2 regions of the Kitasatospora sp. GAS1066B genome follow, and region 1 is predicted to be linked to the other one. Evidence: riboswitches for the same ligand, from Rfam matches in the RefSeq annotation. Region 1 holds a riboswitch; the other holds the start of a gene.
The links. Region 1 has a riboswitch for thiamine pyrophosphate ahead of ABH937_RS17240 (cytosine permease). Riboswitches for the same ligand answer to the same signal wherever they lie in the genome.

Region 2: it holds a riboswitch for thiamine pyrophosphate, as region 1 does, so the genes downstream of both, thiO (glycine oxidase ThiO) here and ABH937_RS17240 (cytosine permease) in region 1, are expected to answer to the same signal.

The regions. Positions count from the first base shown of each region.
Region 1 is NZ_JBGCCO010000013.1:183,211-187,894, forward strand. It holds gene ABH937_RS17235 (trypsin-like peptidase domain-containing protein) at 1-1,363, opposite strand, end outside; TPP riboswitch at 1,596-1,742, shown strand; gene ABH937_RS17240 (cytosine permease) at 1,737-3,107, shown strand; gene ABH937_RS17245 (glycerophosphodiester phosphodiesterase family protein) at 3,205-4,071, shown strand; gene ABH937_RS17250 (ATP-binding protein) at 4,324-4,684, shown strand, end outside.
Region 2 is NZ_JBGCCO010000017.1:68,070-72,753, forward strand. It holds gene thiE (thiamine phosphate synthase) at 6-662, opposite strand; gene ABH937_RS20220 (Rv2175c family DNA-binding protein) at 659-1,024, opposite strand; gene ABH937_RS20225 (NAD(P)/FAD-dependent oxidoreductase) at 1,091-2,284, opposite strand; TPP riboswitch at 2,364-2,476, shown strand; gene thiO (glycine oxidase ThiO) at 2,471-3,634, shown strand; gene thiS (sulfur carrier protein ThiS) at 3,631-3,852, shown strand; gene ABH937_RS20240 (thiazole synthase) at 3,860-4,684, shown strand, end outside.

The sequences.
Region 1 (4,684 bases):
TGGAGTTGGACTGGATCGCCGAGTCGATCCCGACCACCTGGCCGCTCGCGTTGAGCAGCGGGCCGCCGGAGTTGCCCGGGTTGATCGAGGCGTCGGTCTGCAGCGCGTTCATGTAGGAGGTCTGGGTGCTGGCCTGGTCGCCGGAGGCGACCGGGCGGTTCTTGGCGCTGATGATGCCGGAGGTGACGGTGCTCTCCAGGTCGTACGGCGCGCCGATGGCGATCGCCGCGTCGCCGACCGCGACCTTGTCGGAGTCGCCCAGCGGGAGCGGGGTCAGCTTCTCGCTCGGCTGGGCGTCCAGCTTGATCACCGCGAGGTCGTAGCCCGAGGCCTTGCCGACCACCGAGGCCGGGTAGCTGTTGCCGTCCGAGAACTTGACGGTCAGCTTGCCACCGTTGGCCGCCGGGGCGACCACGTGGTTGTTGGTCAGGATGTGGCCCTGGGTGTCGAAGATGAACCCGGTGCCGGTACCGGACTCGGTGCTGCCCTCGGCCTTGATGGTGACGGTGCTCGGCAGCGCCGCGTTCGCGATGCCGGCCACCGAGTCGGGGGCCCGGTTGATCGCGGCGGTGTTGTCGGCGGTGGTGGTCGTGGTGCTGTTGCGGCTGTTGCCGCTGGTGACGGCCGAACCCGAGTTGCCGCCCTTGAGCGCGGCACCGGTCACGCCGCCCGCGATGCCCGCCACCAGGGCGACGGCGGCGATCAGCGCGACCAGGCTGCCCTTGCCCTTCTTGCGCGGCGCGGGCGCCGGCGCGAAGCCGCCGGGGTACTCGCCGGGGTAGCCGGGGCCACCCGGGTAGCCGGCACCGCCCGAGTAGTCCTGACCTGCGGTGTAGTCCGGACCTGCGGGGTAGCCCTGCTGGGGGGCCGACCAGCTGTCGCCGTGCGGGGTGCCGGTACCGAACGGGTGCGGCTCGCCCTGCGGGGCGGCGGCCGGCCCGCCGGGGGTGATCGGCGCTGCGCCCGCCACGGGAGCGGTGAGGGGGGCGACGGGCGGGGCGGCCGGGGCCGCGTACGGGTTGCGGGGCGGCTCGACCGCGGGGGTCGAGAGCACCGGCGGCGGCGCGTCCAGGTAGGACGGGGCCGGCGGCGCGTCGATGACGGTGGGCTCGGCGGCGGGTGCGGCCGCGGGGGCCTCCTCCGGCGCGGGCACCTTGTGCAGCGCCAGGGTCGGCTGGGCCGGCGCCACCGGCTGGCGGCCCGCGGGCTCGCTCGCGCTGTCGCTCACCACGGGAAGCTGCGCCGTCGGCTCGCTCGCTGTCGGAGTGTCACCGACCGTCGAAGTCCCCCCCGGCTCGCCGTGCCCGGTGGAGAGCTGCTCCCCCTGCGGACCGGTGGAACCACTCTCGTGCTCGGTGCTCACGGACGACCTCCATAGCTGACAGGGACGTTGGCCCCTAGTTTTTCCTATGCCCGATCTGGTTGCCGTAAGGGGCCGCCTGAAGAACTGGTAAGAATCCTTAGACAGACCGAACAGCCCCCGTTCGCCCTACTCGCGACACCCGGACGGCCTCCCCGACGGCGTCCCGCGATCCGGACGGTGCGCTGTCCCGCCTTGGCGTGAGCCGAGCCCCGGGCTACCCTGTCGCTTCTTAACATCGACACGCGGGAGCTTGGACCCACCAGGCTGAGAGTGCGCTGGTCGACCGTACGCCATGGCGATGACGCCGGTGCGGCCGAGGGAGCGCAGACCGCCGGAACCTGTCCGGGTAATGCCGGCGTAGGGAGTCTGTGCCATGACGGCTGATTCGCCTTCCCCTGCTTCGACCGCTCTGCTCGATCGGCCCGCGGACGGCGGCCGCGCCGAGGCGCCGCTGGTGCTGGACACCGCGCCGCCGCGCACCCTCGGCTTCAAGGACCAGTTCGCGCTCTGGGCGAACCTGGGGATCAGCCTGATCGGGTTCACCAGCGCCGCCACGGTGCTCGGGCAGCCCGGCAGCGAGCTCTCGTTCACCGCGGCGATGACCGCGATCGTGGCCGGCACCGTGATCGGCACCGCGATGCTGAGCGTGGCCTCGCTGATCGGCGCTCGGACCGGCGCACCGGCCATGGCCGTGCTGCGCGGGCTCTTCGGCACCCGGCTGTCGTACCTGCCGACCGTGCTGAACATCCTGCAGTGCGTGGGCTGGGGCGTCTACGAGCTGATCGTGATCTCCAGCGGCGCCCAGACGGTGGCCGGCACCCAGGGCTGGCGCTGGCTCTTCGTGGTGCTGGCCGGGGCGCTGACCACCGTGCTGACCATCTGGCCGCTCGGCTCGATCACCGCGCTGCGCAAGTACGTGGCGATCGCGGTGGGCGTCGCGATGGTCTACTTCACCGTGCAGTTGGGCCGGCAGGGCTGGCCGAACCCGGGGGCCGGCAACTGGACCGGCTTCCTCAGTGCGACCGACGCGATCATCGCGGTCTCGATCTCGTTCGTGCCGCTGGCCGCCGACTACACCCGGCACTCGCGCACCGGGCGCGCCGCCTTCCTGGGGACCTTCTCGGGCTACACCATCGCCCAGGTCTGGTGCTACGCGCTCGGCCTGATCGCGCTGCTCCAGTCGCACGGCAACGCCGACAACCTGCTGAACTCCTTCACCGGGGTGACGGCCGGCTGGGCCTTCCTGCTGGTCCTGGTGCTGCGCGAGGCGGACCAGTCGTTCGCCAACGTCTACTCGACCGCGATGTCGGTGCACAACCTGTTCCCGCGGGTCGACCGGCGGCTGCTGACCGGCGGGCTCGGCGTGCTGGTGACGGTGCTGGCGCTGCAGATCACCTCGTACACCAACGCGTACTACGCCTTCCTCGGGCTGATCGGCTCGGTCTTCGTGCCGCTGCTGGCGGTGCTGGCCGCCGACTACTTCCTCGGGCGCGGACGGCACGGCTGGGACCTCTCCCAGCAGGCGCCGGCCCGGCCGCTGATGCTGCTGCCCTGGGCGCTGGGCTTCTGCACCTACCAGTTCCTGGCCCCGACCCAGAACGCGGGGAAGTGGACGCACTTCTGGACGGACCTGCAGGGCTGGCTGCACTTCACCCCGCAGGAGTGGACCTCGGCCTCGCTCTTCTCCTTCCTGGTGGCCGGGCTGGCGACGCTGGGCCTGACCCGGCTGAGCCGTGCCGCCTGACCGGGTCGAGCCGTGCCGCCCGACCCGGCTGACCTGCGGAACCCGGTGTTCGGGCGGTCGTCGCGTCCGCGTCACCGGCTCGTTCTAGGGTGAGCCTGTGACGACTCCCGATCTCTGGACCGCCGACCCCGCCCACACCGCGCCGGCGGTCCAGGTGGTCGCCCACCGCGGCTCCTCCGCCGCACTGCCCGAGCACACCCTGGCGGCGTACCGGCGGGCGCTGGCCGAGGGGGCCGACGCGGTCGAGTGCGACGTGCGGCTGACCCGGGACCGGCAGCTGGTCTGCGTGCACGACCGGACCATCGCGCGGGTCTCGGACGGCGGCAGCAAGGTGGTCTCCACCCGCACTCTGGCGCAGCTCCAGGCGTACGACTTCGGCTCCTGGAAGCCGGACGCCGACGCGACGGCGGACGGGAGCGCGAGCGGCGCGGCGGCGGACCCCGAGCGGCGGTCGGTGCTGACCCTGGAGAGCCTGCTCGAGCTGGTCGCCGACTGCGGCCGGCGGGTGGACCTGGCGATCGAGACCAAGCACCCGGTGCGCTACCGGGGCGCGGTGGAGGCCGAGCTGGTGCGGATGCTGCGCCGGTTCGGGATCAGCGGGGCGATGGGCGGCGAGGGCGACCCCGACCGGCCGCACGCGCGGCTGATGAGCTTCTCCGGACTGGCGCTCGGGCGGCTGCGGACGGCTGCGCCGGAGTTCCCCCGGGTGTACCTCTTCGAGCACCCGGCGCTGCTGCGGGCGTGGCCGGGCGCGGGCCTGCCGGCCGGCGCGGTGATCGCCGGCCCCGGCATCGAACTGGTCCGCCGCAGGCCGGAACTGGTCACCAGGCTGCGCGCCGCCGGGCACCGGGTGCACGTCTGGACGGTGGACCGCCCCGAGGACGTCGCGCTCTGCCTGGAGCTCGGAGTGTCGGCGATCATCACCAACCGGCCCCGGGACGTGCTGAGCCAGCTGGGCCGCTGACCGCCCGCGCGGGGTGGCCGAGTTGGCGTACGCGGGCGCGAAACCGGGTGACGTGGTGGGCCCCGGCGGACGGAATCCACTCCCTCGATTGACGCAGCGTAAGCAGTTAATCACCTTTTGCGCACAGCGCGTTGCGGCACCATCGGCGACTTCACAATTGACGGACCACGAGCGAGTCAACCCGTTTCCGGCGCATTACCTCGGGGCATCCATCCCTCGGCAAACGCTGAAGGAGGTCCGGGGGTGGCGTTGATGGTGGCGCGTGAAGTGCCGACTTCATCGACCATGGCGGTGCCGCACGGCCCAGCCAGTGTGGGGGCCGCACGGCGCCGGCTGCGGCGTGATCTGGGTGCGCGCGAGGTGCCCGATACGGTCATCGATGACGCGGTTCTGATCCTTTCCGAACTGCTCAGCAATTCCTGCCGCTATGCGCGGCCGCTCGCGCCTTTGCTGGAACTCGCCGGGGGGGCGACCGAGGAATTCCCGCTGCATCCCACCGATTCGGCGAAGCCGGCGGACCGGACGGACTCCACCGCCGGGACGGCCGACGTCGAGGTGGAGATCGAGGTCGACATCGCGGTCGAGGAAGCCGCCGCGCTCGACGCGCTGCTGG
Region 2 (4,684 bases), on a different contig from region 1:
GACGCTCAGCTTGCGGCTCGCACTCGCCGTGCGAGTTCGGCTGCCGCCGCGCCCGGGTCCTCGGCGGCCGTGATCGCCCGGACCACCACCACCCGGCGGGCACCCGCCGCCAGCACCTGGTCCAGGTTGCCGAGGTCGATCCCGCCGATCGCGAACCACGGACGGTCCGTCGACTGCTTCGCCGCGTACTCCACCAGGCCCAGGCCCGGCGCGGGCCGGCCCGGCTTGGTCGGGGTCGGCCAGAGCGGCCCGGTGCAGAAGTAGTCCACACCCGGCTCGGCGATCGCGCCCGCCACCTCGGACTCGGCGTGGCAGGAGCGCCCGATCAGCACGTCCGGGCCCAGGATCGCCCGGGCGGCCGGCACCGGCAGGTCGTCCTGCCCCAGGTGCAGCAGCTGCGGGCGCGCGGCGTGCGCAACGTCCGCCCGGTCGTTCACCGCGAAGAGCTTGCCGTGCCGCTCGGCGGCCGCGGCGAAGACCTCCAGGAACTCCAGCTCCTGCTTGGCCTCCAGGCCCTTGTCGCGCAGCTGGACGAGGTCCACGCCGTTCGCCAGCACCGCGTCCAGGAACTGCTCCAGGTCGCCCTGCTCGCGGCGGGCGTCGGTGCACAGGTAGAGCCGGGCGTCGGCGAGCTTCGCCCGCAGGTCGGCGCCGGCCGTCACAGCGACATCGCCTGCGCGCGCCGCTTCACCTCGGTGCCCCGGTTCTCGCGCAGCGCCTGGATCGGGCTGCCCGGCAGCGAGGGGTCCTCGGTGAAGAGCCACTCCAGGATCTCCTCGTCGCTGAACCTCCCGTCCCGCAGCACGGTCAGCGTCCCGGCCAGGTGCTTGACCAGGCCGTCGTCCTCGATGAAGGCCGCCGGGACCTGCAACGAACGATTCGGGCCACGGCGCACCGCGATCAGCTTGCGGTCCTTGACCATCTGGCGGACCTCGGTGACCAGCACGCCCCAGCGCTCCGAGATGTCGGGCAGGTACACCCAGTCCTGGACCAGGTTTTCGATCTTCGATTCGCTCTCACTCACGTCACTCACGGCACCAGCCTGCCACCTCGCACGGCCACCGCGCACCAACGGCCGGTCCGGCGGGCGTCAGCGCAGGGCCGACTTGAGCGGCACGGCGGGGTCGGCGGCCAGCGCGGGATCGAGCGCCTTGCCCTGGTCGATCAGCCGCCGCGCCTGGGCCAGGTCCCGCGGCCGGTCCACGGTCAGCACCGCCACCGGGCGCTCCCCGCGCAGCCAGAGGACGCTCCACTGCGGCTCGGCCGGCGAGCCGCGCCAGAGCAGCCGGTCGCCCGCGCCGTGCCGGCCGGCGTACTGCACCATCCGTCCGAACTGCTCGGACCAGAAGTACGGCACCGGGTCGTACGGGTCCTCGGCCCCCAGCAGCGCAGCGGCCACCGCGCGGCCCGAGTGCAGCGCGTGGTCCCAGTGCTGCACGGTGACCCGCCCGCCGTACCGGGCCGACGGGTAGCCGGCGCAGTCACCGGCCGCCCAGACGCCGGGCAGCGAGGTGCGCAGCCGCTCGTCGACGCGGATCGCCCCGGCCCCGTCCAGCTCGACACCGGTGCCGGCCAGCCAGCCGGTGTCCGGGCGGGCGCCGACCCCGACCACCACCTCGTCGGCCGGCACCGACTCGCCGCCGGCCAGGTGCACCGCGCCCGGCTCGATCCGGTCCACCCGGGCGCCTAGGCGCAGCTCGACCCCGGCCTCGGCGTACCAGGCGCGCATCGGCGCGGTCAGCTCGACGGGCAGCGCGCCCGGCAGCGGCGCGTCGGCCGCCTCCAGGACGGTGACCCGGCAGCCGAGCAGGCGGGCGGCGGTGGCGGTCTCGGCGCCGATCCAGCCGGCCCCCACCAGCACCAGGTGGGCCTGCGGGCGCAGGACCGCACGCAGTGCGAGCGAGTCGTCGATGGTCCGCAGCACCCGGGCCGCGCCGTCCCCGGGCAGCCGGATCGGGGCCGCGCCGGTGGCGATCACCAGCCGGTCGTACGGCAGGTCGCCGGCCTCGGTGTGCAGCGTGCCCGGGGTCAGGCCGGTGGCCCGGCGGCCGGTCAGCAGCCGGACGTCGAGCGCCTCCCAGTCCAGGTCGAAGGCGGTCCGGTCGGCCTTGGCGAGCAGCACGTCCTTGGAGAGCGGCGGCCGGTCGTAGGGGCGGTGCGGCTCCGCGCCGACCAAGCTCAGCGGCCCCCGCCAGCCCCCCTCCCGCAAGGCCACCACGCACTGCGCGCCCGCCAGGCCCGCGCCGACCACGACCACCCGATCCGTGCTCCTCAGCTCTGCCATCCGGCCACCTTAGACCGGCCCCCGGCGTCCCATGGGGCGATCGCCGCATTCAGCCGCCGGTCACCCGGCGTTATGGTGGGGGCGTCCTCACGGGAGCCCGGCGCACCGGGCTGAGAGGCGGGCTGCGGCGGCCCGCGACCGTCCGAACCTGATCCGGGTCATTCCGGCGAAGGGAGAACCGGTCCTTTGTCACGCATCAAGGACGGCACGACGACCGACGTGCTGGTGATCGGCGGCGGCATCATCGGCCTCGCCGTCGCCTGGCGCACCGCGCAGCGCGGGCTGCGGGTGGCGGTGGTGGACCCGGACCCGGGCGGCGGCGCGGCGCGGGTGGCCGCGGGCATGCTGGCCCCGGTCACCGAGCTGCAGTACGGCGAGGAGCCGCTGCTGCGCCTGGGCATGGCGTCCAACGAGCGGTACGGCGCCTTCACCGCCGAACTCTCCCAGGCGACCGGCCTGGACACCGGCTACCGCGGCACCGGCACCCTCGCGGTCGCGCTGGACGCCGACGACAAGGCCGAGCTGAGCGAGCTGCACGCGTTCCACCAGCGCCTGGGCCTGACGTCCGACTGGTTGACCGGCCGCGAGGCCCGCCGGCTGGAGCCGATGCTGGCCCCGGGGGTGCGCGGCGGCCTGCTGGTCGGCGGCGACCACCAGGTGGATCCGCGGCGGCTGTCCGTCGCCCTCGTGCGCGCCTGCGAGCTGGGCGGCGTGTGGCTGCACCGGGCCGAGGCCGTCGAGCTGCTGGTCGAGGGCGATCGCGCGATCGGTGCCCGGCTGAGCACCGGCGAACGGCTGCTCGCCGACCAGGTCGTGCTGGCGGCCGGCGCGCACAGCCACCAGCTGCCCGGGCTGCCGTCCGGGGTGCTACCCGCGATCCGGCCGATCAAGGGCCAGATCCTGCGGCTGCGGATCCCGCCGGCCTACGCGCCGTTCCTCTCCCGCAACGTGCGCGCGGTGGTCCGCGGCGGCCACCTCTACCTGGTGCCGCGCGCGGACGGCGAGCTGGTGATCGGAGCGACCACCGAGGAGCAGGGCTACGACACCGTGGTCACCGCGGGCGGCGTCTACGAGCTGCTGCGCGACGCGCACGAGCTGGTCCCCGGGATCACCGAGCTGCCGCTGGTGGAGACCAGCGCCGGACTGCGCCCCGGCTCCCCCGACAACGCCCCGCTGCTCGGCCCCACCGCACTGCCCGGCCTGGTGGCCGCCACCGGCCACTACCGCAACGGCGTGCTGCTCACGGCGGTCACCGGTGACCTGCTGGCCGAGTACCTGACCACCGGCAGCGTGCCGGAGCTCGCCGCCCCGTTCTCCCCCGACCGCTTCGCCGCCAGGAGCCTGACATGAGCGCGATTCCCCAGACCGTCCCCCTGACCGTCAACGGCGCACCACGCCAGGTGCCGGCGTCGGCCACCCTCGCCGAGCTGGTCGCCGAGCTGTCCAAGGCACCCTCCGGCGTGGCGGCGGCGGTCAACGAGACCGTGGTGCCGCGGGGCGCGTGGACCGGTACCCGGCTCGCGCCCGGTGACCGGGTGGAGATCCTCACCGCCGTGCAGGGAGGCTGACGCTCCGATGGCTGACACTCGCCTGGTCGACGAAAAAGACGGTCTGACGATCGCCGACACCACCTTCACCTCCCGGCTGATCATGGGCACCGGCGGCGCCCCGAGCCTGGAGATCCTGGAACAGGCGCTGCGGATCTCGGGCACCGAGCTGACCACGGTGGCGATGCGCCGGGTCAAGGCGGACACCCAGGGCTCGGTGCTCGACGTGCTGGTCCGCAACGGCATCCGGATCCTGCCCAACACGGCCGGCTGCTTCACGGCGGGCGAGGCCGTGCTGACCGCGCGGCTGGCCCGCGAGGCGCTCGGCACGAGCTGGGTGAAGCTGGAGGTGATCGCCGACGAGCGGACCCTGCTGCCCGACCCGATCGAACTGCTGGACGCCGCCGAGACCCTGGTCGACGACGGCTTCACGGTGCTCCCCTACACCAACGACGACCCGGTGCTGGCCCGCAAGCTGGAGGACGTGGGCTGCGCGGCGATCATGCCGCTGGGCTCGCCGATCGGCTCCGGACTCGGCATCCGCAATCCGCACAACTTCCAGCTGATCGTGGAGAGCGCGGGCGTCCCGGTGATCCTGGACGCCGGCGCGGGCACCGCCTCGGACGTGGCGCTGGCCATGGAGCTGGGCTGCTCGGCGGTGATGCTGGCCTCCGCGGTGACCCGCGCCCAGGACCCGGTGCTGATGGCGGACGCGATGCGCCGGGCCGCCGAGGCCGGCCGCCTGGCCTACCGGGCCGGCCGGATCCCGCGCCGCTTCCACGCCGAGGCCTCCTCGACGATGGCAGGCCGGGCCGACCTGGACCCGCAGCTCGACCACCGGGAGCGGCCCGCC